2 regions of the Ferrovum sp. genome follow, and region 2 is predicted to be linked to the other one. Evidence: riboswitches for the same ligand, from Rfam matches in the RefSeq annotation. Region 2 holds a riboswitch; the other holds the start of a gene.
The links. Region 2 has a riboswitch for cobalamin ahead of M6F29_RS03185 (energy-coupling factor ABC transporter permease). Riboswitches for the same ligand answer to the same signal wherever they lie in the genome.

Region 1: it holds a riboswitch for cobalamin, as region 2 does, so the genes downstream of both, M6F29_RS05280 (TonB-dependent receptor domain-containing protein) here and M6F29_RS03185 (energy-coupling factor ABC transporter permease) in region 2, are expected to answer to the same signal.

What each region holds. Positions count from the first base shown of each region.
Region 1 is NZ_DAHVHV010000016.1:808-7,840, forward strand. Features, by position in the region: gene M6F29_RS05260 (hypothetical protein) at 1-824, opposite strand, end outside; gene M6F29_RS05265 (helix-turn-helix domain-containing protein) at 1,078-1,425, shown strand; gene M6F29_RS05270 (hypothetical protein) at 1,547-2,320, shown strand; gene M6F29_RS05275 (hypothetical protein) at 2,941-3,531, opposite strand; gene M6F29_RS05280 (TonB-dependent receptor domain-containing protein) at 3,613-5,520, opposite strand; cobalamin riboswitch at 5,645-5,854, opposite strand; gene M6F29_RS05285 (DUF2924 domain-containing protein) at 6,228-6,680, shown strand; gene M6F29_RS05290 (recombinase family protein) at 6,677-7,033, shown strand, end outside.
Region 2 is NZ_DAHVHV010000007.1:15,091-37,648, forward strand. Features, by position in the region: gene M6F29_RS03140 (DMT family transporter) at 1-156, opposite strand, end outside; gene M6F29_RS03145 (N-acetylneuraminate synthase family protein) at 383-1,426, shown strand; gene neuC (UDP-N-acetylglucosamine 2-epimerase) at 1,407-2,573, shown strand; gene M6F29_RS03155 (glycogen/starch/alpha-glucan phosphorylase) at 2,594-5,059, opposite strand; gene cyoE (heme o synthase) at 5,198-6,097, opposite strand; gene cyoD (cytochrome o ubiquinol oxidase subunit IV) at 6,100-6,429, opposite strand; gene cyoC (cytochrome o ubiquinol oxidase subunit III) at 6,426-7,058, opposite strand; gene cyoB (cytochrome o ubiquinol oxidase subunit I) at 7,055-9,085, opposite strand; gene cyoA (ubiquinol oxidase subunit II) at 9,102-10,013, opposite strand; cobalamin riboswitch at 10,164-10,381, shown strand; gene M6F29_RS03185 (energy-coupling factor ABC transporter permease) at 10,521-11,159, shown strand; gene cobM (precorrin-4 C(11)-methyltransferase) at 11,213-12,010, shown strand; gene M6F29_RS03195 (sirohydrochlorin chelatase) at 12,007-12,873, shown strand; gene M6F29_RS03200 (precorrin-8X methylmutase) at 12,883-13,551, shown strand; gene M6F29_RS03205 (cobalt-precorrin-5B (C(1))-methyltransferase) at 13,561-14,670, shown strand; gene cbiE (precorrin-6y C5,15-methyltransferase (decarboxylating) subunit CbiE) at 14,663-15,958, shown strand; gene cobI (precorrin-2 C(20)-methyltransferase) at 15,955-16,749, shown strand; gene M6F29_RS03220 (cobalamin biosynthesis central domain-containing protein) at 16,742-17,485, shown strand; gene M6F29_RS03225 (cobalamin biosynthesis protein) at 17,490-17,888, shown strand; gene cobJ (precorrin-3B C(17)-methyltransferase) at 17,889-19,250, shown strand; gene M6F29_RS03235 ((2Fe-2S) ferredoxin domain-containing protein) at 19,247-19,600, shown strand; gene M6F29_RS03240 (cyclic di-GMP phosphodiesterase) at 19,613-20,821, opposite strand; gene M6F29_RS03245 (hypothetical protein) at 20,973-21,275, opposite strand; gene M6F29_RS03250 (hypothetical protein) at 21,398-21,760, shown strand; gene M6F29_RS03255 (hypothetical protein) at 21,770-22,180, shown strand; gene M6F29_RS03260 (hypothetical protein) at 22,207-22,558, shown strand, end outside.

The sequences.
Region 1 (7,033 bases), on a different contig from region 2:
ACGCCATCCAGCAGCGAATCCAGGCGGTAAACCTGTCGATTTATTTGCAATGCGCCGCCTTTTTTCTTGAGGCCGTGTTCGGCGAATGTCTCGACCAGAACCTTCTGCGCCTCAGCACCGCCGGGGGCGACAGTTTCGGTGCGTCCGGTGGCCAGGTGAAAGTTGAGCACCGAAGTGCGGGAAAGGATCAACGGGCTGCGCCGGAGCGTTCCATGTTCCCAGCGAGCACGATTGCACGCGTGGTCGGAAAAGTCGATGACCAGGAGAATGCTGCCCTCGACGTGTCGGGAGACGACATAAGGTTTGTGGTGGCGACCGTAGCCGAATCGTTTGAGGTAGAAAGTCGAGACGGTTGCCGAGATGGCGTTTAGCGAGTCCTGGTCGAGTTTCAGATCCGGACAGGCCGGCAGGGTCCAGCGCTGAGACGAATCCCGAGCCAGCCCCTCATCGAACAGGCGCGCAACGATCGCCTCGTTAAATTTGCCCGGTATGTTCACATAGAGCCAAAGTGCCCTTTCTTCTGGCGACTCCAGATTCTGGAATGCATCTGCGGTCTCTGGACAGGCGCTGCACACCCCCATCATCTGGCGCGAACCAGCACCATCGGCGAGTTGTGCCACCTGTTCAATGGCGGCGATCAGGTCATTTCGAACGGCTGGGTCGGGGTGGGTTTCGATGGCGTCTGCCAGAGATTCTGCCAACGCTGGTTCGTCCGTTGACCAGTCCAGCACATCTTCCGTATCGAAGAGATGTTCTGCCAGAAAATCCCGCATCAAATCGGTGTTGAGGGGGAGATTGCGCAGAAAACCACGAAAATTAACCATCGGTCAGCTCCTGTTTCTTATGCAAGGGAGCGTCGGCAACGGCATCCCAAACACCTCGGTTGTCACTGCGGCGGGTTCCAGGCCGGGGTCGGTAACAGAGTTCGTTTTGTGTCACAAATGTATTTAAAATTAGACTAAATGTATAACGATAGAGAACTCTCGAACAATTTTACACTTCTCATCGTTCGTGTCAACTACCATTAGCCCCATGGTTCTCTTTCATGGTATTTCACAGAAATCAGGAGATGAAATTGTGAGTGCACCTTTTGGCAGTCGGCTGCGACGATTGCGCCAGGAACGGAAGTTGACAATGGAACGACTGGCAAAGGCCGTGGGCGTTTCAAAAAGTTACATCTGGGCCCTGGAAAACAACCCTGAGCAGCGTACCCAGCGGACCTCGGCCACCGTGATGAACAATCTTGCCAAGGCCCTGGGTATTACCATTCAGGACTTGCTGGGTGAAACACCGTCCGAAGCATTGGGCGCAGAAGCCAATCCGGAGGATGTGATTTTTTTACGGAATTACATGAACATGGATGCAGAAGATCGTGAGACCTATCGGCAGATGCTGGAGTTTTTCAGGAAGCAGAAAGACAAGTGATCTGGAAGGTGAGACACTGCGCGAAATGAAGTTGCAATATTGCTGGGATGCTCCAGTATCCCACTTGGCTATGCACCGGGGTGACCTATCAGTGGGCATCATAAAATACAAGGAGAGGCTCATGCAGACCACAGACAACCTCATCAATAACTTCACGACAAAGGCACGACAATTACTTGGCAAATCACCAACTTTTCCACAAAAACCGGGGTCCATCCTGTACAGCGCGGCATCAACCCTGTGCAAGGGAAGTTATTACCTCATGGGTTACAACCCTGGAGGGGATCCCGAATCCATTCCAACAACAATACTGAAATCGTTGCAAGGACTGCCACAACAAAGTAAAAATGCCTACCTGGACGAAGACTGGAGTGGATATCCTGAAGGGGAATCACCGTTTCAATTGCGGGTCCGATACCTGCTGTGCGCATTAGGCGAAAAACCCGAAGTAGTATGCGCCAGTAACCTGATATTTGCCAGAAGCCGTAGCGCCAAGGAGAGGATGTATCCGGGCGATGCGGACCTCTGCTGGCCGGTACATGAACTCATTCTGGATATCGTTCAACCCAAAGTAATTCTCTCCATCGGAAATTCCGATATATCGGCTTACGCATACATACGAAACAAAATGGGCTCGCCTACAAAACACACCACCCCCGCCAGACACGGCAATTGGTCGGTCCGGGCCGCACATGGAACAATCGGTTCGCATGTAATGACCGTTATTGGCCTGCCCCACCTCAGTAGATATGCCATCAATGGCGAAAATAAAGATGAAGTGATCGACTGGATACGCCAGCAAGCAGGAGAGACCAGGCCGGCAATCGAGCGCCGACATTGCCCAGACCTGAAATCGCCTGCAAGTTCGTCGCTGAAGTATTCAGGGAGGCAGTAGTTTGACATTTACAGGGGTCGCCCATCGGTCAGTACGAGTGTTGGCGCCAACAAAAAACCGCCAATGGTGATAACTTCCAGTTTATGCTGGAGTATCAGCAATCTAAGCAGAGGTGCCACCAAGTGCTATTGACAGTTTACGGGGCTACAGTTGTCACCCTGATGATGCTGTTTTACGCCTTCGAATCACGCTCCCATTGGTTTACAATGGCTTTTGCCATGGCTTGTATGGGATCGGCGGCTTACGGCTTTCTTGCCGGCACTTGGCCATTTGGAGTGGTTGAAAGTATCTGGTCACTGGTGGCGCTACATAAGTGGTGGGAACTACGTGCTCGGTGATAATCAACAATATAAAGAGCGGAGCCGGATTCTGACCAGGCTCTTTCCCACCCTCATCGGGCCCTATTCCCCGCAACTTGCTTAGGGGGGTTATTAGCGACAACCCATGGTTGACACCCCCGCTTTACGCGGTACAAAGGCTCCTGAATTCTTCACACAAGAGGGCCAGCGACTTGGACAGTGACCATGGTTGCATTCACAACGCACCGTTACAGTTCGTCGATCGAGTCTCCGTTGCTATCACCGTTGTCGTCTGGCTCTTGGGGATGGGCTATACAAATCTCAGGGATGCCGTGGCAACTCCAAATTCCGCAGGTTTGGGACGGTAGAGCGTTGAGAGTACACTAACTGTTTGAGGATCATCGCCATTGCAACATAACACAGGGTGGCACCGATGACGGCGGGGCTGTATTGCAGGAGCCGAGGCAGGAAGCCGGACAAAGTGGGATGAGGGAAACGGCCACTGAGAAAATAGAATCCGCCACTGGAAAACAGTTCCGCTCCCAGGGTGGACAGAGAAACTCCCAGCGAGAGCGCAAAGCCGTCCCCCGGATGTTTCAGTGAAAGGCGGGCGGAGAGGCGACCGCTGAGCCACAGGGTGGCGCTGGCGGGCAGGAGCAGGGCGTAGGCTGGGGTAACGCAGTAACTGGAAACACCCCCCTGGGTGATGGCCCAGGCATCCACCCCGGCGCCCAGGAGGCAGAGCGCGGGAAAGGTCCAGCGCGAGGTGAGCAGCATCCCTGCCAGGAAAAATACCGCAAGGGAGGCATCGGGGAGGTGCAGCACTGGGGTCCATTGATGATTGCGTGTCACCATAAAAACGATGGCAAGCACTAAAAATAATCGGGTTTGGGAAGGATTCCAACGGGACATGAGGGTTCTCCATAGTACATAGGGTGGAAATATAGCATTGATGAGGAACGGCCGGTGGGATCATTGCCACCGGTCAGGATTTCAGGGAGCGTAGCGCGCTGTCAGATAAAATCCCCGGCCCATCTGGTTATACAGGTAGGCTGTCTGGTAATCCTTGTTGAGCAGGTTCATGACGGAACCCTGCAGGCGCCATTGGGGGTTGATGCGATACTCGGCGCGCAGATCGGCGGTGGTGAACCCGCCCATGCGGTAGGTATTCCCTAGCCCATCATAGCGCGCACTTTCGGCACGAATCGTCGTTCCTCCACTCCAGACGGTGCTGAAGGGGCGGTCAAGGCTCAGGGAACCCGACTGGGGTGCACGGCGTGGCAGATAGGAGCCATAGGTTGCTCCCGCCGTTCGGTCCGTGGCATCCAGCAGGTCACCCACCGCCCGCACCGACCATCCCCAGAGTTGCGTCCCGTAAGTGGCTTCCACCCCGCGAATCAGGGCGTTGTTGATGTTCAGCGCGGAATAGGCAAAGGTCACGGGGTTGAGATAGGGTTCAATCAGGTTGTTGATATGGGTTTCATAAGCGTGCAGAGACCAGTCCCCCTGGTCCAGCTTGCCATTCAGGCCCGCATCGAAACTGCCAGACGTTTCCGGACGCAAATTGGGGTTGCCATAGCCCGGGTAATACAGATCATTGAAGGTGGGGGCTTTGAACGCCGTGCCGTAGGAAGTGGTGAACTTGACCCGTTCGGTCAGGGCATAGCCCCAGGCGGCACTGCCTGTGGTCCAGGTGCCGAACTGCTGGTTGATATCCCGCCGGGCTGAGAGTTGAAGTTCCTGGGGGCCGAACTGCCCCAGATACTGCAAAAACAGGCCGAGGTTGGCGCGGGAAGTCAGACCATAGGCCGTGGTGGCACTGGTGATTTCATCCGTCTGGTCATCCAGTCCGGCAACAATGGTCTGACCCGTGGCCAGAGTCAGGGTGTTTTGCCAGGTGGCGCTGTTACGCGTGGTGTTGAACTGTCCGCTCAGGGAATTGTTGTAAAAATTGCTTGAATCGTCCTGGTTCTGGGCCACGCGCCACAGGGTTTGCCAGGTGGTGGTGGGGTTCCAGGTCAGGCTCGCTCCCAACACCTGCTGGCTGGTTTGCATCGGATAGTTGTACAGGCCATAGGGACTGACCGGGGCGGAACCGGCATACTGACTGGTGCCGCTGGTATGGAGCCAGTTGACTTCGGCATCCATGCCATTGTCCAGATGCCATCCCATGCGCAGGCGTCCAGATTGGTTGTGGTAGCCATCGTTGATATTGGGGTCGGGGGTGACTCCGCATCCGGCAAAGTTGGCATTGGTGCCGTGACAGGCGGGAAATCCGGTGGTGTCGAAACCGGACACTCCACCGCTGTACCACCCGCCATTTCCCATTCCCCCACTCAGGGAGGCACTGCCCAACGTGGTGCCATAACTGCCTACGCCTGTACTCAGGGTCGGGCTGAAGGTGTCACTCCCTTTTTTGGTGAAGATCTGGATCACGCCGCCAATGGCCTCGGAGCCATACAGGCTGGAGCGTGGACCACGGACGATTTCGATGTGGTCGATCAACTCCACGGGAATATCCTGAAAGGCCGCTTGTCCGGTGGTGACCGAGCCAATTTTGATGCCATCCACCAGTACCAGCACATGATCGGCATCGGTGCCGCGCATGAAGACACTCATGCCCTGACCCGGACCGCCGTAACTGGACACATCCATTCCAACCTGACCGCGAAACAGGTCGAACAGGGTTTGAGCCTGACTGCGTTCAATGTCTGCCCGGGTAATGACCGTTACCGGCGACAGACTGTCGCTGACGGTTTCTGGGATGCGGGTGGCGGTAATGATAACCGGGTCCAGGTTGGGAACGCCGTCATCGGCATGGGCCCATGAAACAGCCAGAGAAAGAAGGGGGGTAAAGCGCCAAAGAGGGGTGGAGCGGTAAGAATAACAACGATGTGACATGACAATCTCCCTGTAGTGAAATAACAGGGAAACACCAGGGGAAAAAAGCCCAATAGCCTGAAAAACGAGATATTGAACCCGAACACTGCCTCCCCGCAGTATTTCCGGTGCGCCAGACCATTCTGGCGACTTGATGCGTGGGGCCGGTCTCCGGGCTCGTTCCCATACTTCATCGTCTTCCCAATTCAGGAGCGTTAACCCCTTTGAATCAGTGACTACAGTGATGAAGTCGTCAGAACTTACCGTTGCGGGGGCAGCACAGGGTTTACACCTGTTTCCCGTTTCACCCTCTCCGTGGACTCACGGTTTGGGCACCCCAAATGTGAAACAACTCACATTTGCACGGCGGATTTTAGCATGTAGCCAGGGGCACATAAACTGTCGTGGTCAGAGAATGGCTTGGGACATATTTCAGCGAAGTTTTTGGGTCTTTCCTATCACTTCCCCCGAAACATGATTGTCTGACCCCCTCCGGGCGATATTATTCCTGACGGTTTAACAACTCGGATGGTACCCAGAATGACTGTCATACCTACTCCACCGGAGCTCATGTCAGCGCGAGCGCGTGCCCAGGAGGCCGCTTCCATCATGGCGGCAGCGATCGCCAGGCTGGATTCCACACGTCCGCGAGAGAGTGATATTTGTCTTGGCTTCTCGGCCCCCAAGCGCCTTCATATGACTCCGTCTCAACCAGAAGGAGAGTAAAAATGAAGGCCCAAAATCGAACCGTGTCGACCAGAGTGGCGGAGTTGCCGAAACTGGCGATGAAAGAATTGTGGTCGCTGTGGGACCAGTATTTTCCGCGTCGCCCCAATCATCACAACCGGAGTTATGTTGAAGGGCGCGTGGCCTACAAGATTCAGGAGGAGGCGTTTGGTGGCATAAAGCCCGAAGTGCACCAGCAGTTGTTGCGCATCGGTGAGGCCCAATCCAGGATGAAGGTTCGCAAGACGACCGGTGTTCGGGTTGTCCCCGGTACGGTGTTTGAGCGCGAGTTCGATAACCGCGAACATCGGGTGACAGCCTTGGCTGATGGGTCATTCGAATATGAGGGGCGGCGTTTCAAGAGTCTGTCGGCGACAGCCCGCCACATCACTGGAACGCAGTGGTCTGGGCCGCTGTTCTTTGGTTTGGTGAAAACTGAGCGGAGGGCGAAATGAATATCCTGGCTTCCAGGAAACGCTGTGCGGTCTATACGCGGGTTTCCACCGACGAGCGTCTCGATCAGTCGTTCAATTCTCTGGATGCCCAGCGGGAAGCGGGCCAAGCTTATATTGCCAGCCAGCGCGCCGAAGGGTGGATTGCGGTCCCCGACGACTATGACGATGGCGGTTATTCCGGTGGCAACATGGAGCGACCAGCCTTGAAGCGCCTCATGGATGACATTCTGTCGGATCGGGTGGACATTGTGGTGGTTTACAAAATTGACCGACTGACCCGCAGCCTGGCCGATTTTGCCCGGTTGGTGGAGATTTTTGAGCGCCACAAGGTGTCGTTCGTTTCGGTGACCCAG
Region 2 (22,558 bases):
GCCAAACAGTGAACGGTAAAATACCAGTTCCGAGGCACTGAAATCCTGCGCGCCCCACTTGACAAAGACTCCCATCAGAGCAAAGTTCAGACCCGCCACCAGCATCCAGAGGGAGCCCGAAAGGGTGGGGCGGTGCTCGGGAATCGTCGTGGTCACAGGGAGATCGGTCCAGAGGGGGAGGAGGTGGCATTATAAGCCGAGATTTTCTTGTGTACTGTAACCACCCTGACTCCGGCGAGTCTAATTGTGACTTAAGATCGAGGGTTCATGATGTTCGTTTTTCCGAAGGAGACGCAGCCGGGAAGAACCATTTGTTACAATCGCAAAAGTGCCCGTTGATATAATTGACTGGTACAAATTACCACTCATACAGGACCCGTTCATGAGAATTTCTGACTATGACATCGGTCCGGATCACCCTCCTTTCGTTATCGCCGAGGTCGCTCAAAGCCATGAGGGCAGTCTGGGACAGGCCATGGCTTTTATCGAAGTGGCTGCCGAGTGCGGGGTGCAGGCCGTCAAATTTCAAACTCATCTGGCCGCAGAAGAAAGTACGGTGCACGAACCCTGGCGCGTTCCTTTCAGCCTGCAGGACCGCTCTCGTTATGACTACTGGCAGCGTATGGAATTTACGTTTGAACAGTGGAAGATGCTCAAACATCACGCAGAGCGTCATGGCTTGGTGTTTTTGAGCAGTCCTTTTTCCGTTCGTGCCTGTGAATGGCTCGACGCCCTGGGTATGGTGGCCTGGAAAATCGCCTCCGGTGAAGTTCATAACCCGGAATTGCTGGAATGGGTGGGACGCACCGGAAAACCCGTCCTGCTCTCCAGTGGTCTGATGGCTTCCGAAGATTTACTGACCCTGGCACAAGAATTCCAGCGGCACGGTTCACCCGTGGCGCTGATGCACTGTACCAGCCGTTATCCCACCCCCCCGCAGGAGGTGGGCCTCAATCTGCTGGAAACCTTGCTCGAGGCGGAGCCTGCCTTTCCGGTCGGGTTGTCCGATCATTCGGCCTCGCCTGTTCCAGGGATCGTGGCGACTTATCTGGGCGCCTCACTCCTGGAAGTTCATCTGACGTTGCATGAACGCATGTTCGGACCGGATGTTCCGGCCTCCCTTACCCCCCCCGGGCTAAAAGCGCTGGTGGATGGTGCGCTCTTCGCCTGGAGTATGCGTACCTCGCCCGTCCTGAAGTCCGTACAACTCGAACGATTGGGTTTTGATCCTGCCATTTTCGGCAGATCCTGGGTGACTACCCAGGATCTGCCGGCCGGACATTCCCTGACACGTTCTGATCTGGCTTTCAAGAAACCGGGAGGCGGGTTGGGTTACGAAGCGTTGCCTCGCCTTCTCGGCCAGGTACTGGCCCACGCGCTTCCCAAAGATCATCTCATGGAACTCAATGATGTCCGTTGCCCGTAAAATTCTTGTTGCCATCACCGCCCGTCCCAGTTATTCCCGAATCCGAAGCACCCTGCAAGCCTTGAATCGACTGGAACGGGTTGATTTACATTGCCTTTGTTCCGGTTCTGCACTTTCTGACCGACATGGCCGGGTGGCTGACCTGATTCGCGAAGACGGATTTCATGTGGCCGCAGAAGGGGAGACGCTGGTTCCGGGAAATGACCCTGGACGGATGGCGGAAACGACGGCGCAGACCATTTTATTTACGACGCGCCACCTGGAGACCCATCGTCCCGATTGGGTCATCACCATCGCCGATCGCTATGAAACGCTCGGGACGGCAGTGGCTACATCCTATTTGGGGATCCCCCTGATCCATGTACAAGGTGGGGAAATCACCGGAAATATCGATGAGCGGGTACGTCATGCCGTGACCAAGTTATCCGACATTCATCTGGTGGCCAATGCCCAGGCGGCAGCGCGTCTCATGCGCATGGGGGAACACCCGGACAGTATCTATGTGACCGGATGTCCCTCCATCGATCTGGCGCGGGAAGCCTGCCAGATCTCTCTGGATGACCTGGCACTGGCGCTGGTTGGGCAGGAGGGATTGGATCATTTCGACCTCGAGGGCGAATTCATCATGGTATTGCAGCATGCGGATACCACGGAGCATGAGTCCAGTTATCGCCACATGATGATGACCCTGCAGGTGGTCAGCGCCAGTGGTTTGCCTTTCGTGGTCTTCAACCCCAACAGCGATGCAGGATCGGAAGCCACCTCCCGGGCAGTGACCGATTTCCGGCGCGATCATCCTCATGCGCCCATGGGAATGATCACTAATCTGGAAGGGCGCCTGTTCTTGCGTTTATTGCGTCAGGCGCGCTGCTTGATCGGTAATTCCAGCGTGGGGATCCGCGAATGCGCTTTTCTGGGTACGCCGGTGGTGAATCTGGGCGAGCGTCAGAATGGGCGGGAACGTGCCAGCAACGTGCGCGACAGCCCCTGGAAACCCCAGGCTATGGCACAGGCCCTGGCCTACCAGTTGCAACAGAGTTATGCCGGGAGCCAGATCTACGGTTCAGGTCACTCGGGAGAGTTGATGGCTGATATCATTGCCCATCTGCCTCTCCCCCGTAAAAAGCGCTTTCATGACCCTGCCTGATTCGACGGGAATCCGGCGGTTCAGTGGTTCAGATGCCAGATGTTTCGGGCGTATTCCTGGATGCACCGGTCGCTGGAGAAAACCCCCATGTGCGCAACATTGAGGATGGAGCGCCGGGTCCATTCCGTGGGGTTTCGGTAGACATCGTCCACCCGTTCCTGGGCGGCGATGTAGGCTTCGTAATCCGCCAGCAGGAAAAATCGGTCGCGGGTGGTGAGTTCTTCCACGATGGGCGCGAAGCGATGGGGCTGGTCGGGGGAAAAATACCCCTGGCCTATCATGTCCAATACCTGGCGTAACTCATCGTGGGTATGGACCAATTCCTGTGGGTGGTAACCGCTTTTTTGAAGTTGTGCGATCTGCTCGGCAGTCTCTCCGAACACGAAGAAGTTATCCCATCCCACGGCTTGCCCAATTTCGATGTTGGCTCCGTCCAGGGTCCCCAGGGTGAGGGCGCCGTTGAGCGCTAGTTTCATGTTGCCCGTTCCTGAGGCCTCGGTACCGGCAGTGGAGATTTGTTCCGACAGTTCGGCGGCAGGAATGAGACGCAGGGCAATGGTGACATTGTAATTGGGAATGAAGACGACCTTGAGCCGGTCGTTAACCAGGGGGTCGTTGTTGACGACTTCGGCCACGGCGTGGATCAGGGCAATGATGCGCTTGGCTGCGACGTAGCCGGGGGCCGCCTTGCCGCTGAAGATGACGGTACGGGGGACCATGTGATCACCTTGTCCCGAACGCAAGCGGTTGTAGCGGGTGATAACCCCCAGTACATTGAGCAGTTGACGCTTGTATTCGTGAATTCGTTTGACCTGTACGTCAAACAGGGTCTCGGGATCGAGCGTCATGCCGTGGCGGTGGAGCAGATATGTGGTCAGGGCCTCTTTATTAGCCTGTTTCACCGCTCTGAAACGATGCTGGAATGTTTCATCGTCGGCCCGATGGGCCAGTGCCGAGAGTTGGGACAGATCATTTTTCCAGGCTTCGCCCAGAGTCTCTGAAAGCAGGGCCGAAAGACGGAAATTGGCTTCATTGAGCCAGCGTCGTGGCGTGATCCCATTGGTGACATTGAGGATCTTGCCCGGATAGAGGGCATCGAATTCGGCAAAGGTCGTGGTCTTGAGCAACTGGGTATGTAACTGGGCGACCCCGTTGACATGATGGCTTCCGACGATGGACAGATGAGCCATGCGGACACGCCGCCCGCCTGTTTCGTCGATGAGCGAAAGGCGCTGCAGTATGCTGGGGTCGCCGGGATGATGGTGGCGTACTTCTTCAAGCAGGCGGTGGTTGATTTCATAAATCAGTTGCAGATGGCGGGGCAACAGTTTCTCCATCAAGTCGACGCTCCATGTTTCCAGCGCTTCGGGCATGATGGTGTGGTTGGTATAGGAAAACAGGCGGGTTGTGAGGTTCCAGGCCGAATCCCAGTCCCAGTGATACACGTCCAGCAACAGGCGCATCAGTTCCGGGATGCACAGGCTGGGGTGGGTGTCGTTGAGCTGGATGGCTACCTTGTCGGCCAGCCTGCTCAGGTCGGGATGATGATTCAAATGGCGCTGTATGATGTCCTGCAGGGAGGCGCTGACAAAAAAGTATTGTTGTTTGAGGCGCAACACCCGGCCTTCCATGCTGGAATCATCGGGGTACAAGACCATGGAAAGATTTTCGGAGTCGTTCTTGTTGGCGACGGCCTCCATGTAATCACCTTCATTGAAGTAGCGCAGATCGAATTCATGGGTGCCTTTGGCTGACCATAGGCGCAAACTGTTGGTGGTTGGGGTGGCATGTCCGGGGACGGGAAGATCGTAGGCCAGAGCGAGGACGACTTCAGTATCCACCCAGTGATAGCGGGCTACGCCGTCTTCTTCGCGGTAGTGGGTGACTTTTCCGCCAAAGTGAATCTCGTAACTGATTTCGGGACGGCGGAATTCCCAAGGGTTGCCAAAACGCAACCAGTTGTCCGGACGTTCGATTTGCTCGCCATTTTCGATGTCCTGATGGAACATGCCGTATTCATAGCGAATGCCATAACCACAGGCCGGGTAGTCCAGGGTGGCCAGGGAATCCATGAAACAGGCGGCCAGGCGTCCCAATCCCCCGTTGCCCAGGCCCGCATCCTCTTCCACGGCGCGGATCGACTCGAAGTCCACCCCCAGATCGGCCAGACATTCCCGGCAGGTGTCGAGCAATTCAAGATTGTAGAGGCTATTGACCAACATTCGGCCGAGGAGAAACTCGAGGGAGAGGTAATAGACCCGTTTGCCTTCGTGCTGGTGAAGCCGCTCCTGGGTCTGAATCCAGTTTTCCGTCATGCAGTCGCGCACGGCATGGGCAACGGCCATGAACCAATCATGGTGAGAGGCCTTGTCCCGGGTCTTGCCGACAGTAAAGAGCAGATGATTGGAAATGCTGCGCTGGAGCGACACTTTGTCCAGTCCGGGGCGATCGTGGGGAAGGGGCGGGGTTGAAGCACGTTTTGCCATGGAACACCTCTTGTGGATAGGGGGAAGCGGCCCTCATGGTAATCCTAGCATTTCTGCAGAAGTGTTTCATTCTGTGACGGGTTTGACGGAAGTTTCACCCTTCGGCAAGTGCCTTCCCTGGTCCGGGTCACGGGCGGCTCAGGGGCCTCGAAACAGGACGGTGGGGTCGAGCACCAGCATGAGGTTGAGGATCATGATGGCCAGAATCGAGAAGAGAAAATGGCTCCGGGCCCAGGACTTCAGGTGGAGATGATGACGGGTTTTCCAGGTGGTTCCCAGCCAGCCCCCGCCCACCGTCAGCATCACAAGCAGGTAGGCTGGCCCGGTCAGCCCCTGGAAGAAAGGCAGCAGGGTAGCCAGCAGAAAGGCCCCAATGTAGTAGGGCATACGCTGGCGAACCACCTCTTCGCCGTGTGTGAGGGGCAGGAGACGGAGCCCGGCCCGGCGGTAATCCTCGAGGTGCAGGAGTGCGATGGCATGGGCATGGGGGATTTGCCACAGGCAGAAGATCAGAAACAGGAACCAGGCGCCCGGCCCAAGGTGGTGGGTGACGGCCGTATAGCCCATCAGGGGAGGGATGGCTCCGGCGATGCTGCCGACCCAGACACCCAGCCAGGAGTGACGTTTGAAGTACAGGCTGTACAAGCCAACATAGACGAAAAAGCCGGTCAGGGAAACCGCCAGGGTCAGGAGATTGGTATAGCATCCCAGCACCCAGGCGCCGCTGCCCAGCAACAGGGTGCCCCAGGTCAGGGCTTGCGTGGGGGTGATCCGCCCCTGCGTCAGGGGGCGCTGTCGGGTACGTTGCATGAGGGAGTCGATGTCCCGGTCGATGAGGTTATTGAAGACGCAGCCCGCGCTGAGGATCAGGGCGGCGCCCCAGAGGGTGGCATCGAGCAGGGACCAGGTGACCTGTCCTCGAGCGGCCAGGCCAAATCCCCCGATCACGGAAACCAGATTGGCCAGCACGATGCCCGGCTTGATCAGGGACAGGAGGTCCCGCCGGGAAGGGGCGGCCCCGAAGGCGAGGGTGTTCATTCCTAGGGGTCCATCCCCGACATCATGTGCAGGTTGGCATTGTGCATGATCCATAGCGTGCCGCCCACCAGCAGGGTGACGATGAGGAGGGTATAGAGGAGGGGAAGCAGGTGCCAGAGTTGTTCGGAAGAGGTATCCACATGCAGGAAAAAATAAATCTGGAGGATGATCTGGAGAATGGCCAGCAGGGCGAGTGTTCCGAACAGGAGTGAAGACTCCAGGGGGGGGCCATAGAGAACCAGTCCGAAGGAGGCCAGGGTCAGGAACAGGGAGGCGGCAAATCCGCCCAGATAGGCGCGCAGGGAGCCATGGCGGGCGACGGATGTCTTCATGAGCGGACTCCCATGAGGTAAACGAGGGTAAAGACGCCGATCCAGATCAGGTCAAGAAAATGCCAGAACAGGCTGAGTCGGATCAGGCGCGACTGAATGGGAACGGTGATCCCGCGGCGCCCGATTTGCAGGATCAGGTTGATCATCCAGAGCAGACCGATGGTGACGTGCAATCCATGGGTTCCCACCAGCGTGAAAAAGGCAGACAGAAAGCCACTGCGCTGGGGGCCATTTCCTGCGCTCACGAGGCGGATGAATTCATGGATCTCCATTCCGATGAAACCCAGGCCTAGTAAGGCGGTCAATCCCAACCAGCAGAGCAGACGAGTGCGGTCCTGGCGTTGCATGGACAACAGGGCAAAGCCGGTGGTGGTGCTGGATAGAAGCAGGCATAGGGTCTCGACGAAGACATAGGGGATATCGAAAAGATCCTTGCCGGTCGGCCCGCCGGCGAAATTCTTGTGAAGCACGGCATAGGTGGCAAAGAGCGCAGAAAAAAGGACGCAGTCCGTCATCAGGTAAAGCCAAAAGCCGAAGGTTGTGAGATCCACCGAATCGTGGTCCGGGTGTTCCCGAACGGGATTTCCGAGGTCTGGGAGGGGCTGGGCAGGGGTCATGGCAGGGGTCATGGCAGGGGGGGCCTCTCAAAGGCGAATTTTTGGAGGGACGGGTGTTCTTCCGTACCGGCGGCGGAAGCGCCAGGATGGCGCAATGCCGTTTCAATGGCGCGAACTGCCGACGCAGGGAGTTCCTCCTCGGTGTGTTCGTCCCAGGAGCGGGCGATGACGCAGCCGAGCAGGCCTGCCAGGGCAAGGATGGCCGACCACCACAGGTACCAGACCAGAGAGAAGCCGAGAACGAAGGTCAACCCCCCCATGAGGGGGCCCAGGCTGGAAGAGCGGGGCAGGAGGATGGCCTCATAATCCACCTCTTCCGTGTCTCGTGCCTGCTTTTTCATGGTGAGGAAGGCATCCCGTGTGTGGATTCGGGGAATCCGGGCAAAATTATAGGCAGGTGGGGGAGAGGGAACGGACCATTCCAGCGTACGTCCATCCCAGGGATCTCCGGTTTCGTCGCGCAACTGGGCGCGGTTACGAATGCTGAAGGTGAGTTGCAGGATCTGACACAGGATGCCCCCGAAGATGATCAGGGTTCCGCTCAAGGCCACCACCAGATAGGGTTGCCAATGCGCATTGTCATAGTGGAGGAGGCGCCGGGGCATACCCATGAAACCCAGGGCATACAGGGGCATGAAGGCAAGGTAGAAGCCGACGATCCAGAGCCAGAAGGCCCGTTTGCCCCAGCTTTCGTCCAGTTTGAACCCGAAAACCTTGGGAAACCAGTAGGCATAGCCGGCAAAATAGCCGAACAGGGCGCCCGGGATCAGCATGTTATGGAAATGGGCAATGAGAAATTCGGAATTGTGCAATTCGAAATCGGCGCCGGGCACGGCCAGCAAGACACCAGTCATGCCGCCGATACAAAAGGTGACGATAAAACCCAGGGTCCACAGCACGGGCGTGGTGAATTCGATTCGCCCCCGATAAAAGGTGAAGAGCCAGTTGAATACCTTGACCCCCGTGGGGATGGCGATGATCATGGTGGCAATCCCAAAGAAGGCGTTGACGTTGGCACCCGCCCCCATGGTGAAGAAATGGTGTAGCCAGACCATGAAGGAAAGCATGGCAATGGCGACGGAGGCATAGACCATGGAGGTGTAACCAAAGAGCCGCTTTCTGGAAAAGGTGGCTGCCACTTCCGAATAGATGCCAAAGGCCGGGAGGATCACGATATACACTTCAGGATGCCCCCAGATCCAGAACAGATTGGTGAACAGCATCAGGTTTCCTCCCCCGTGGTTGGTGAAGAAATGCATTCCCGTATAGCGGTCCAGGGCCAGCAGGGCAAGAACCACCGTGAGGGCAGGAAAGGCCAGCATGATGAGTACATTGGTGACCAGAATGGTCCAGGAAAAGATCGGCATTTTCATGAGGGTCATGCCGGGTGCGCGCAGGCGCAGGATCGTCACAAAGAAGTTGATGCCGGTCATGAGGGTCCCCACTCCCCCCAGTTGCAGGCCCCAGATCCAGTAGTCCACCCCTGGGCCCGGACTGTAATATTTTTCCGAGAGGGGGGGGTATCCCGACCAACCTGCATGGGAGAAATTGCCCAATCCCAGAGAGAGCATGACCAGTGCGGCGCTGGAGGCCGTCAACCAGAAACTCACCGAGTTGAGAAACGGATAGGCCACGTCCCGAGCCCCGATCTGCAACGGCACGATGATATTCATCAGGCCGATGAAAAAAGGCATGGCGACGAAAATGATCATGATCGTTCCATGGGCGCTGAAGATCTGGTTGTAATGGTCCGGGGGCAGGTAGCCCTGCGCACTGCCTTCGGCCAGGGCCTGCTGGGTACGCATCAGCAGCGCATCGGCAAAACCGCGCAGGAGCATGACCAGGGCCAGTACGACATACATGATGCCAATCCGCTTATGGTCGACGCTGGTGAACCATTCTTTCCACAAATAGGACCATTTGCCGTGGTACCAGATCAGGAATGTAATACACAGCAGGAGCATGGTGGAACCGCCCAGAGTTGCCATGATGATGGGGTTGTCATAGGGGATTTCGCGCAAGGTCAGACGACCGAAAATGAGTTCTTCCACGGGGTCAATCCTCGATGGCAGTCATGGGGGCGGGGGAATGAGACGTCATCGTCATCGGCCGGAGCGTGCTGTCCTGGGATAGGATGCGGTCGAAAAGGTCCGGTAGCGCCAGAGCGAAGAGGCGGGGTGCTTCGTTGATGGAAGGCTTTTCCAGGGCGGCAAAGGTGGCGCGATCGAGTACCTGACCGCCGGTTTCAACCTGATGAACCCATCGTTGAAATGCTTCACCGGAAGTCGCCACGGTTTCAAACATCATGCCGGAAAAACCCTGCCCGCTGAACTGGGTGTTATAGCCCTGAAAGACGCCGGGTTGGTCGGCGATCAGATGCAGGTGGGTTTTCATGCCGGCCATGGCGTAGATCTGTCCACCCAATTGCGGGATGAAAAAAGAACTCATCACCGCATCGGACGTCAGGCTGAAGTGAACGGGGACACCTGTGGGAATGACCAGTTGATTGACGGTGGCAATGTGCCACTCCGGGTAGATGAACAGCCATTTCCAGTCCATGGCCACCACTTGTACTTCGAGCGGGGGTTGCTGCGAAGCGATGGGTCGATAGGGGCTCAGGGCATGGGAGGATGTCCAGACGAGATAGCCCAGCACGGCTACGATCAGGGTCGGGATGGTCCAGACCACCCCTTCGATGAGGATGGAATGATCCCAGTCAGGATCGTAGTCTGCCCGCGGGTTGGAGGCGCGGTATTTCCAGGCGAACAGAAAGGTCATGAGAATGACGGGAACCACCACCAGCAGCATCAGGCCCAGGGCCGTCAGAATCAGGGTTTTTTCGTGGTCGGCAATCGTGCCACGCGGGGTCAGCACCGCCCATTGATCTCCGCAGTTTCCGGTACACGCCCATAACCAGGAAGGGCAAAGCAACAGCGCGCCTGTCCATGGAATGATCCATTTCTTCATCGATTCCTCCCTTGGCCTTCGTGGAGTTTAACAGGCCACCTGCCGAAAAATGATTACCCGCCATGATCTCAGAAGGGGGGTGTGCCAGTTGTATCAAATCCTTTTCGGGACACAGCACGAAGTCCGACGGGCTTCTGGCGAATGGTTTATACTGCATCCATTGATACAGGTGCCACTGTGCGCGTTATCGCGTCCAGAGGTGAAACGGGAAGTTCGGTGAATGCGGGAAGACCCTGCATGATTCCGGCGTAGCCCCCGCTGCTGTAATCCTGAGGAGTACCTGAGAGCCACTGCGCCGTTGAGGGTGTGGGAAGGTGGGTGCTTCGTCGAAGGTAAGCCAGAAGACCGGCCTGTATTCATTGAAGTGTTGTAGCCACGGGGTGTGGGCGGTAACGGGTCAGGCGAAGGCTGGGTTCTTTGCAATGGCTTGAAGATCAGGGATGTCTGCCGATCACTCGGTATTCCTGCCTCACTCCCTTACTGTCTTGATCATATAAGGGAATCGTCATGCATATCGAACCAGGTTATATTTCTTCCGCCAAAATCGCCGTGGCGAACGTGACGGCACTTGGGGTTTTGGGCAGTCAGAGTCTTGCTCTGCTCCGCCAGCCCACGATGGTGATTCGTACCGCCATTGCGGCGGTTTTTTTCACTCTGTTCATGCAGATGTACCACCTCCCGGTCGGCCCCTCGGAATTGCATTTCGTTGGGGCCATGCCCATCTACCTCATCTTCGGCTTCGTGCCGACCCTGTTGGGTTTCGGCCTGGGCCTGCTCCTGCAGGGGCTCCTGTTCGTTCCCACGGACCTCGTGCATTTGGGGGTGAATACCCTGTCGCTGGCCATACCCCTGGTGCTGCTGCATGGCACGGTGGGACACCGTTTGAAAACGGCCGATCTCAAAACCATTCTCAAACTCGATGCGCTTTATTACAGTGGCGTGACCTTGATGGTGGGGTTCTGGCTGTCGCTCAGCGAGATTCCCACGCCACTTTCGGCCTGGGCCACCTTTGCGGCTTCGTACCTGGTATTGGTCCTGATCGAGCCGGTAGTGACCTGGACCCTGCTGGTTGCTTTCAAAGGTCATCGGGACTCCCCCATTGCCCGCCACTGTCTCGAGTATCGTGTTGAAGCTCTCGTGCGCTGAGCATTGGACGTTGTCCGGGGCGTCGGATTCTTTCAGGCAAGGTTGGGAATCTCATGGCGGGTAAAGTATGGTTCGTTGGGGCGGGCCCTGGGGATCCCGAACTTCTGACCTTCAAGGGGGTGAAGTTGCTGCAGCAGGCAGATGCCATCCTGTATGCAGGGTCTCTGGTGAATGAAGCGGCCACCCGTTACGCGCCCAGCCACTGCGAAATCCGGGATTCCAAGGGCATGACTTTGGAAGAGATTACCGCATGGCTGATCGAACGGGCGGCTCGCCACGTCACCGTGATTCGCCTTCAGACGGGAGACCCCGGGCTCTATGGCGCATTGGTGGAGATGGTGCGGGCGTTGGACGAGGCTCGAGTCGAGTGGTCGGTGGTGCCCGGTGTTTCTTCTGCATTGGCCGCTGCTGCCGCGGCAGGAGAGACGCTGACCCTGCCGGAGGTGACCCAGACCGTGATCTTGACCCGGGTGGCCGGACGCACGCCGATGCCTGCCGGGGAAGATCTGGAGTCCCTGGCCGCACATCATTGTACCTTATGCCTCTTTCTGTCCATCACCCTCTTTCCCGAGATCCAGCGTGCCCTGCGCGCGGCAGGATGGGCGGAGGATAGCCCGGTGCTGGTGGTACAAAAAGCCAGTTGGCCAGGGGAAGAAAAGATCGTGCGGGGGACGTTGGCCGATATCCGTGAGCGGTGCCGGCGGGAAAAAATTGGCAGTCAGGCCATGATCATCGTCAGTCCCGCCTTGGGGGCCCGGGGATGGGCCGAAATCAAACGTTCGAAACTTTACGATGGCGCGTTTTCCCATCGTTATCGCAAGGCAAGCAAGGAATCCGGAGATCTCTCATGAAGAATGAAACCATTTTGCTGGTGGGGCATGGTTCCCGGGAACGGAGCGGCAACCAGGAAATCGAATCCTTTGCGGAACAATGGCGCTGCCGCCAACCTCAGTGGAATATCGAGGTCTGTTTCATCGAATTTGCGGAGATTCTGGTTGAAGAGGGATTGAGTAGGGCAGCCCAGCGCGGCGGGCAGGTCGTGGTCGTTCCGCTCATTCTGAATGCGGCAGGTCACGTCAAAATGGAGATTCCGGAGCATATCGAGCAGGCGCGTCTGCGTTATCCGGCGGTGGAATTCATCTATTGTCCGCATCTGGGGGCGAACACCAAAATCCTGGCAATTCTCAAACGCAATCTGGCCCATGCCCTGGCCCAATTGGATATGCCGGATCCTCACAACACGGGGATCGTTCTTCTGGGGAGGGGCTCTTCGGACCGTGTGGCCAATGGCGAGGTGGCAAAAATGGCACGCTGGCTCTACGAAGAAGGCGTTCACCCCTGGGTGGACATCGCTTTTACGGGAATTACCTATCCCCGTCTGGAATCGGTGGTCCAACGGCAGGTCAAACTGGAGGCGCGGCAAATCGTCGTATTGCCTTTCTATCTGTTCACCGGTACGCTGATCGAGCGCATTCGCCGTCAGGTCGGTGCGCTCGAAGTACAATATCCGCAGGTGCGTTTTGCCTTGTCCAGTTATTTCGGGTTTGAGGAGGAGATCTATGCACTGCTGGAGCAACGAATCCGGGAGGCGACGGATCCCGCCGCCCAGCACATGATGGAATGCGATGGCTGCAAATACCGTGAATTTTCTGCGGATCATGGACAGGGTGGCCATGTGCACGACCATCCTTCCGTGGTTGCTTCCGTCCAGTAGGTCCGGGCCATGAAAACTCCGATCATCACCGAACAACTTACCGATGCGGGACGGCGCATCGAACATGATTCCTTTGCCATCGTGGATCGTGAAGCAGGCCCCCATGCTTACTCCGATGCTCAATGGCAGGTTGTTCGACGCATGATCCATGCATCGGCGGATTTTGACTTCAACGGGTTGACCCGTTTTCATCCTCGGGCCATCGAGGCGGGGCTTCAAGCCATTCGAAGCGGGGCGCCCATCGTTGCCGATGTGGAAATGATCTGCGTGGGTCTGTCCAAACCGCGTCTGGAACATTACGGGATGCAGCCCCACCAGTTCATTTCTGATGAGGATGTGATCATTCAGGCCCAAATCCAGCACACGACGCGCGCGGTTCAGGCCATGCGCAAAGCCCGGGCACGACAGTTGCTGGAAGGGAGTATCGTGGCCATCGGAAATGCGCCCACCGCACTCCTCGAGATTTTGCGAATGGTGCGGGAAGATCAGATCCGGCCGGCTCTGATCATCGGAATGCCCGTGGGTTTCGTCTCTGCAGCCGAATCAAAAAACCTGTTGAGTCAGAGTACGGAATGCCCCTGGATACTCATCGAGGGCCGAAAGGGGGGATCCACTCTGGTGGTGGCCGTCCTCCATGCCTTGTTGGCTCTGGCTGAAGTCCACGCCGATCTTTTTTGAACTGCGTCCATGGACAAAAAACCAAAGGGCACGCGCAAGGGATTTACCACCGGCGCCTGCTCCGCTGCCGCCGCCCGGGCAGCGGTACTTGGGCTGATTCAGGGTTCGGTGCCGGGAGAAGTGGAATGTGACTTGCCCAATGGGGAGAGGGTCCGGTTTGCCGTATCCGAAGGGCAGTCGGACGGTTTTTCGGCCCATGCGGTCGTGATCAAGGATGCCGGCGATGATCCAGACGTGACGGACAAGGCCGCACTGACCGCGGATGTCCGGTGGTTGCCGGATGCGCCCGGAGCCGTACGCCTGAAGGGCGGCGAGGGGGTGGGTACGGTGACCATGCCCGGACTCGGACTGGAGGTGGGGGGGCCTGCCATCAATCCAGTGCCGCGCCGCAACATCGAGGCCAATGTGCGTCAGGTGGCGCAGGCGGTCCTGGTGCAGCAGGGCCTGGAGGTTTGTATCTCCGTGCCGGGGGGCGAGATTCTGGCCAAGCGGACATTGAATTCCCGTCTGGGCATTGTGGGGGGGATTTCCATTCTGGGGACGACGGGCATCGTGCATCCTTACTCGACGGCCGCATTTCGGGCCAGCGTCATCCAGGGCATCGAAGTGGCTGCCAATCAGGGACAGGACACGGTGGTGCTGACTACCGGAGGGAGAACCGAGAAGTTTGTCATGGGGGCCTTGCCCCATCTGGCTCCCGCCTGCTTCGTGCAGATGGGGGATTTTTTGAAATATGCGCTCGATACCGTGGTGAAGTGCAGGATTGCACGGGTCATCATTGGCGGGATGGTGGGAAAACTGACCAAGATCGCCCAGGGAGAAACCATTACCCACGCGAACCGCAACCCGGTGGACACGGATCTGCTGGCAGAGATTGCGGCCACGGTGGGAGCGCCGGCAGACGTGTGCCGCGCCATTCGGCAATCGGAGATGGCGCGTTATGCCAGTGAACGGATGGAGGAATTGGGGTTGACCGCAGAATTTTACGAAGCCTTGGGTCAACGGGTGATACAGACCTTGTATGGCCGTTATCCGGGGAAATTTGCCCTGCAGGTACTGATGTGCGATTTTGATGGTCATGAACTGGCACGGGTCTCCGGAGAGGATTGGCATGGATGAACCCTGTCTGGTGATCGGCGTACTGGACAACGGCGTGGAGGGATTGACCCCCGCCGCCCTCAAGGGTGTTCAGGAGGCGGATCTGGTCATTGGGGGAGGGCGGACCCTGGAATTGCTCCGGGCGCTGATCCGGGCCGATGCCGAGTGTCGGGATCTGACGGGGCGTTTGCCCCAGGTTCCCCAGTGGGTCGTCGAGGCTCGGCAAGGCCATCGGCGGGTGGTGATTCTGGCCAGTGGAGATCCCCTTTGCCACGGTATCGGGGGATATCTGGTGGAGAAATTGGGGCGCTCGGCGGTCCTCATCGAACCCAACCTTTCCTTGATCCAGATCGCCTGCGCCCGTTTGAAACAACCCTGGCAGACGTTGCGAATGGCCTCCGTGCACAGTCGTGATGCAGGCGAATGGCGTGTGGGGGCAGGTCCCGAGCATGGGCTCCATGGGGTGTTGCAAGTGCTCGTTCGAGAAAAACTGGTGGGGATTCTCACCAGTCCGGAAAACACGCCCGGACGGATCGCGCGCATGTTGCTGGCGGAGGGAGTGGCCGAAGATTTTGAGATGGCGGTGGCGGAATGTCTTTTGCAGGACAGGGAGTGCATTCACGACTGGATGGACGTCACGACCATGTCCCAACGTGTTTTTGCTGAGCCCAATGTCCTGTTGGTGCGGTGTTGCGCCGTTCCGGAGGATCCCTTGTTTGGTTTGGAGGATGCGCGCTTCGATCAACGCAAACCTGACAAGGGGCTGATCACCAAGCGCGAAGTTCGTGCGGTTTCCCTGGCCCGGATGGCCTTGCAGCGGGACAGCGTGGTCTGGGACATCGGTGCCGGTTCGGGGTCGGTGGGGCTGGAGGCGGCCCGGCTATGTGCCCAGGGTCACGTTTATGCCATCGAGAAGAACACGGAGGATGCGGCCATCATCCTCAGGAATCGGGCCAGTTTACGGGTGACCAATTATACCCTGTGGCAGGGAAAGGCTCCGGCAGGCCTGGCGGAATGGCCCGATCCTGATGCCATATTCATCGGTGGTTCGGGGGGCGAACTGCGCGAGTTGATCCTGCTCTGCCTGGAAAGACTGCGTCCGGGTGGGCATCTGGTGATGAACTTCGCCACCCTGGAAAATTTGGGCACGGCTCTGGACTGTCTGGCGGCTTCTGCCACCGTGTGGGACGTCACTCAACTGCAGGCGGCGCGGAGTCGCCCCATTCTGGAGATGCATCGTTTGCAGGCCGAAAATCCGGTCTGGATCCTGTGTGCCGAAAAGTCGGTGCCTGCGGTGGGCAGTCCATGAGCGCGCGGACTTACGGCCGGCTGTATGGCGCCTCCCTGGGGCCTGGGGATCCGGGTTTGATCACCCGGCAGGTTTGGGCGTTGCTGCAACGGGAGGACCTCTATTGGACCTATCCGGTGCGTCGCAAGGGCGCAGACAGTCATGCACTCGGCATCGTCCAGCGTGCCGGACGAGCGTTACCCGGCACAGGGGGGGCGCTGATTTTTCCCATGACCCACGATCCGGAAATTCTGGCTGGTTACTGGTTGCGGGCTGCGGAAGCGGTACTCGAGCAGTTACGAACGGGGCAGGATGTCGTGTTTCTGGTCGAGGGAGATGCTTCGACCTACTCCACCTTTGGTCACTTGTCCCGGACCGTACGGGCCCTGGAAGCGGAAGTGGTCATCGAAACCTTGCCCGGGGTTTCCTCCTACCATGCGGCGGCGGCCACTGTGGGCATGCCGCTGGCCGAAACGGATGAAACCATCGCCATCATTCCGGCCAGTTATGGGATCGATATGATCGAGCGTTTGTTGCTGGATTTCGATACCCTGGTTTTGCTCAAGGTCAAACCCCTGCTGGACGACATTCTGGATCTTCTCGAACGGCGTGACTTGTTGGCCCATGCGGCGTTCATCGAAAAGGCGGGCACGCCCCTGGAACGAGTGGAACGGGCGCTCAGCCGCCTGCGCGGGCATAAGGTCAACTATCTATCCTTGATGCTGGTGCGTAACCCGGCGCGGGTGCGCGGGACGATCCTGCGTGGCTGCCGAAAAAAAACTTCCCTCCCGGAGACTTCTATCCATGAATGAAATGGCTGCGCCCCCTGTCGCGCTTGTTGCGATTACCAAACATGGTCTGGCTCGCGCCCTGACCCTGCTGCCCCGATTGCCCGAGGCCCATCTTGTGGTGACGGAAAAATTTGCTCCAGATCTTCCGCCGGCGTTGTCCCATCCGGTCAGGATCCTGTCCGGGGCGTTGAGCGGTCATATGGCGGACCTGTTTTCTGACTACGGTCAACTGGTCCTGTTCATTTCCCTGGGCGCCGTGGTGCGTCTGATGGCTCCTCACCTCAAATCCAAGGATGAAGACCCCGGGGTGGTGGTGATCGATGATGCGGCCCGCTATGTGATTCCCGTCCTGTCGGGGCATGTAGGAGGGGCCAATGCTTTTGCCTTGCATCTGGCCGAACTGCTGGGCGCCGAAGCCGTCCTGACCACTGCATCCGATGTGGGGAAAACCATCCCCGTGGATATTCTGGGGCGCGAACTGGGTTGGCAGGTAGAGGCCCCCAAGATCAATATTACCCGGGTTTCGGCCCATGTGGTCAACGGAGAACCCATCGCTTTCGTGCAGGAAGCCGGAAGCCGGCGATGGTGGACCCGTCCCACCCCCCTCCCTTCCAATATTCATCTATTCGATGAATTCGAACAGGTTGACCTGTCGTCGTTCAAAGCCGTACTCTGGGTGACCCGGCGTGAAATTTCCGGGTCGGTGTGGGATCGTCTGAAGGAGCGGCTGGTCGTGTATCGCCCGCCTCTGGCGTAGCGGGATGAAAGTCATGGTGGGCGTGGGATGCGATCGGGACGTGGCGTTTGCCACCCTGAGCGAAGGCGTGCTGTTGGGCCTCCAGCGGGTTGGGCTGACGGAACGTGCCGTCGTCGGTCTGGCGACCATCGACAAAAAGAACGATGAAGCGGCCGTGCTGGCATTGGCCGAGGCGAAAGGCTGGCCGTTATTCTTTTTTGATGCGGCACAACTGTCCCGAGTCACCGTCCCCAATCCTTCGGAAACGGTGCGCCGGTATATGGGAACCCCGGCGGTGTCTGAAGCCGCCGCATTATTGGCGGCGGGGGTTGGACTGGAAGGTCTGATCCTGGAAAAATTCAAACATCGTGGCGCGGACCGGAAACATGCCACGGTGTCCATTGCACTCATGAAAGAGAATTGAATGAAAACAGGAAAAATATTGATGGTGGGTTTTGGCCCCGGCGCCACGGAACATATGACCTATCGTGCGCGCGCGGCCATTGCCGAGGCGGACGTGGTCATCGGATATTCCACTTACATCAAGCTGGTGCAGGATCTCCTGGTCGGCAAGGAAATCATTCGCAAGGGGATGACGGAGGAGATCGATCGTTGCGTCGAAGCCTACGAGCAGGCATGCCAGGGCAAGACGGTCGCCCTGATTTCCTCGGGGGACATTGGCATTTACGGGATGGCAGGCCCCACCTACGAAGTCTTGCTTCAGGCAGGCTGGACGCCGGAAAGCGAGATCAGGGTGGAGGTCATCCCCGGTGCCAGTGCCTTGAATGCCTGTGCATCCCTGGTGGGAGCCCCTTTGACCCACGACTTTTGTTCCATTTCCCTGTCTGATCTCCTGACCCCCTGGCCGGTGATCGCCCAGCGCCTGCGGGCGGCTGCGCGGGGAGATTTCGTCATCGCCCTCTATAATCCAAAAAGTGGCCGCCGCACCCAGCAGATCGTGGAAGCCCAACGCCTGCTGCTGGAATACCGGGACCCCGGGACCCCCGTGGCCGTGGTCAAATCCGCCTACCGCCGTCGCCAGCATATTCAACTCGTTACCCTGGAAACCATGGCAGACCAGGAAATCGGCATGCTGACCACGGTGTTGATCGGAAACAGCAGTACCTTTGTGCGCGCTGGCCTGATGGTGACGCCGCGGGGGTATACCAACAAATACGAAGGATTGACGGGAGAGGCAAAACCCGGAGAACAGGCCGGGCGTTCCCTGACCCTGGGGTTGGAGGGCTGGAAGGAGTTTGTCCGGGTTTATCTGCAAACCTATCCGGACCACTCCCTGCGTCAGGTGGCGGACCATTTCGATGCGCCGCTTGCCCAGATTCTGGAGGCGGTGGCGGGAAACCCGGAAGACGATGCCCTGGATAGAGTGCTGGCCTGTCACTTTGCGCCGACGGAACTCGAGCTTCTTCTGCAGGAAATGCATCGATGGGGGAAATTGCGTGCAGTGGTGCGTCATGGGGGGGCCGTTGCGGAACTCCTGATTTCCGCCCGGGATCTGACCTTCGAGTCAGGTCGGCTGAATCTGGTTCATGAGTATTTTCACCTACATGTAGATGTGTCCTCGCTGGCCCATGGCTGGTTTGTACGGCAGGGGACACGTCAGGCCGGGATCTATTTTACGGATGCGCACGGAGACTTCGTGGTGTCCTTCCTCCTGACCAAGGATGGAGAGGGACGGTGGTCGGCGGAGGAAGTGAAAAGTTTTTACCGTGCATCGGCGACGATGGGAACGAAAATGGTCAAGGGAAAAGAAGGAGCAGGCGCATGAGTGAAGATACGGGGCATTCTCCGATCAAACCCGCCATTGGGAACTACAAACGCCATGTATTGGTGTGTACGGGTCCGCGCTGTACCCTGCAGGGAGAGTCGCAAACCCTCTTTGACAGCCTTGGAACGGCATTCAAGGTGGCGGGACTCGATAAGGGCGCGCTGCGCGTCAAACGCACCCGGGTGGCATGTTTCGCAGCCTGCAAGGGAGGGCCCATTCTCTGCGTGCAACCGGATGGGGTGTGGTATTACAACGTCACTTCAGAGAATCTCGAGCGGATCGTCCAGCAACATCTGGTGGAAGGCAGGCCTGTGGAGGATCTGGTTTTTCACCAGCAGACAAGAGATTGAGCCCGGTTCTCCTCACAGGAGGTGCGCTGCCTTGAAATGCCACTTGGCAGGGTCTTCGACGTTCAGGATGGCGTCACCGCATTTGCCCAGGTCGAGCATGAGCGGTTCGATGAAAACGTTCTGTCGGGTCGAATAGAATGCCTTTACCAAAGGTGTCATCAAACTGCCCGGATGTTGTTCCACGACGTAGGCCAGGCGTCCGGATTTCAACTGGACGAGCGTTCCTGAGGGATATAGCCCCACCGTTCGGACGAAGGCGTGAAAGACGGTGCGATTGAATTGGCCTTCCTGCCATTCGGCCATTTTTCGGATGGCCTGACCCAGTGCCCACCCTGTCTGATAACTGCGTTCCGAGGTGATGGCATCATAAACATCGCAGCAGGTGCCCATATTGGCATAGATCGAAATCTTTTCTCCGGGCAACCAGTCTGGATAACCTTTTCCGTCCATTCTTTCATGGTGATGGGCACATACATCGAGGATGATTTCATCGTCGACGCCCAGGTTTTGCAAGAGGTGGTACCCCAGCAGGGGGTGAGACTTCATCATCTCGAATTCTTCGTCCGTCAGGCGGGCCTGTTTGTTGAGCAGGGGCAGGGGGAGCAGGGTTTTTCCGATATCGAGAAGCAGTCCGGCCATGCCCAGTCGTTTCAACAGACCGTTGTCAAACCCCATCTGTTTTCCCAGGGCAATCATCAAAGCGCAGACGGCCACTGCATGGAGATAGGGGTAAGTTTTTTTGGTCTTGGCGTGAAGAAGGCTGATGAGCGCTTCCGAATTACGCAGGACTGAATTGCAGATATCCTCGACGAGTTGGTGAGCGGCCATCAGATTGACCGGGATGTCCATGCGGGCTTCCGTCAGGAGGCTGTGGATGACACCGTGAGAGCGGGCATGAATGCCGCGCGCAAGAACCAGTTCATCCTCAAAACTGGTTTTCTGGGTGGCAACTTTGGTCGCCCTGGCTTCCTTGATCGTTTCCATCAACGATGACGGAACCGGAGAGGGGGCAGAGACCGGAACGGAAGGGTCCGTATCCCTCCCTTTGTCGGGATCGATCCACACCTCACGAATGCTGCTTTTTTGTAACGAGATCAAGTCGTTTCGGTCACTGATCACAAACGAGGATGCCCAAAAGGGATGATCCATCCAACTTCCGCAGATTTCATGGACAAACATTCCGATTCTCAGATTGTCGACGGATATCTTTTTCATGGGCATCAAGACCAGTGTAATCAACCGGGTCACCGTGCGCCGGACCTCACCCACTCTGGCGGGCAGGCGTACCGGAACCCTCCTCCATGGTACAGGATTTCAGGGGAGGAAAGCAGTCCGGGGAAGGGTGTCGCTGGAATAGGTCAGATAGGGGGCTCTACCTGAAAATCCGGTGAAATTCCTGGATCAGATGAGTGGAAAAGACCGGCGTAAATCCATCCAGGGAGAGCACGATCAGATAACCGATCAGGAAGGGTTGCATCAGGAAAAAACTGCTGACCCCAAGAATTTCCAGAATCAGCGGAAACCAGTTTTTATGCCGATGGAAATTTGCCCAGCGTTCACGTACAGCGGCTACGCGGGAACGCAAGGCCACCACCTGGCCCACGATGAGAAAAAGGGAAATGACGGTTCCGCCCAGCAGGGAAATATACAGTTCGATATTCGCTTCAGGGCGCATGGGGTCAACCTCGTTTTCTCGCGTATCATTGGTCTTGACAAGTGGGCGCGCTTTGGGTTCCACTTGTTCGGGCAGGTGAAGCCATAACACATAGCGATGTAACCACCCACAAGGAGACAGTCATGAACAAAACAGGAAAAAGGATGTATGGCATGTTGTTTGCCGCACTCTGCGTTTTGCCGTTGGGGTCCTACGCAGCAGGTGGTGCGAGTATTGAAATCTTGTCCCCCAAACAAGGAGAAACCTGGACCACGGGTGCCCATGTGGTGAAGTATCAGGTGCACCCCAGTGCCAATGGAAACCACTTGCATGTGTATGTGGACCAACAGGATGAACCCATCATCAGTCACCAGATGAGTCACTGCCCTTGTTCGGAACAGTTGCCTGACCTGGGACCGGGAACTCATCGGATCACGATCAAGGAAGCCACAGCGAGTCACAGTTTGACCGGGGTAGAGAGCAGTGTTTCCTTTACGGTGAAATGAGGATGATGCATGGGCACCCTGCTCGAGTATGCACTCATTCAAGTGCTTCATAATTTTGGAGCCTTGCTGGTGGTCGGAGTAAGTGGATACGGGTTCCGGGTTGCCCTGCTGCGTCAGTCGCCCTCCCGGACTCTTGCGCTTTTCGTCCTGTCTGCATGGCTGGTGCAGGGGTTGACGGGGGCTACTTTTGGCTGGGTGACCTATCGTTCGGATCACCGATTTCCCGATATCCACGGGATTGCCGTGATTGCCCTCATGATCAAGGTATCCTGCGTGTGCGGCGGAGCGGGACTGATGGCCACCTGCCTGGGGTGGGGGGGCTCCTGGTCGGCCTCTCGCCGGATGATGGTCTGGGCGGGTTCCACCGGATTGGCCTGTCTGGCGTTGACGGCCGCTGCGTTTCTGCGTTGGTTTTCGTGACGGAGAATCCTGGAAAGGGAGGTTTCGTGAAAAAAACGATCATGTATGGGGTGCTGGCGCTGGTTCTGTCTTCCTGTGGGGAAAGCAATCCGCTCCTTGGAAAGTGGAAATCGGAGGCCGTGTTGGGTGCTTCCCGAACGCTGGAATTCAAACGGGACTCTGTGGTCACGACCTCGACCGCTTTTGGCGTTGACGAGAGCAGGGAGGAAAAGGTGAGTGGTTACCAAATCGAAAAAGAGGGGAACGGTCAGGAAAAAGTCGGAGTCTCCGTTAAAAAGGGCGACGGGACCGAAACAGTTTGGTACAAAGTCCTGAACCCGAATACCCTACAATTCGACGCTGGTCTGGTCAGCGTGACCTACCATCGTTTAGGCAATC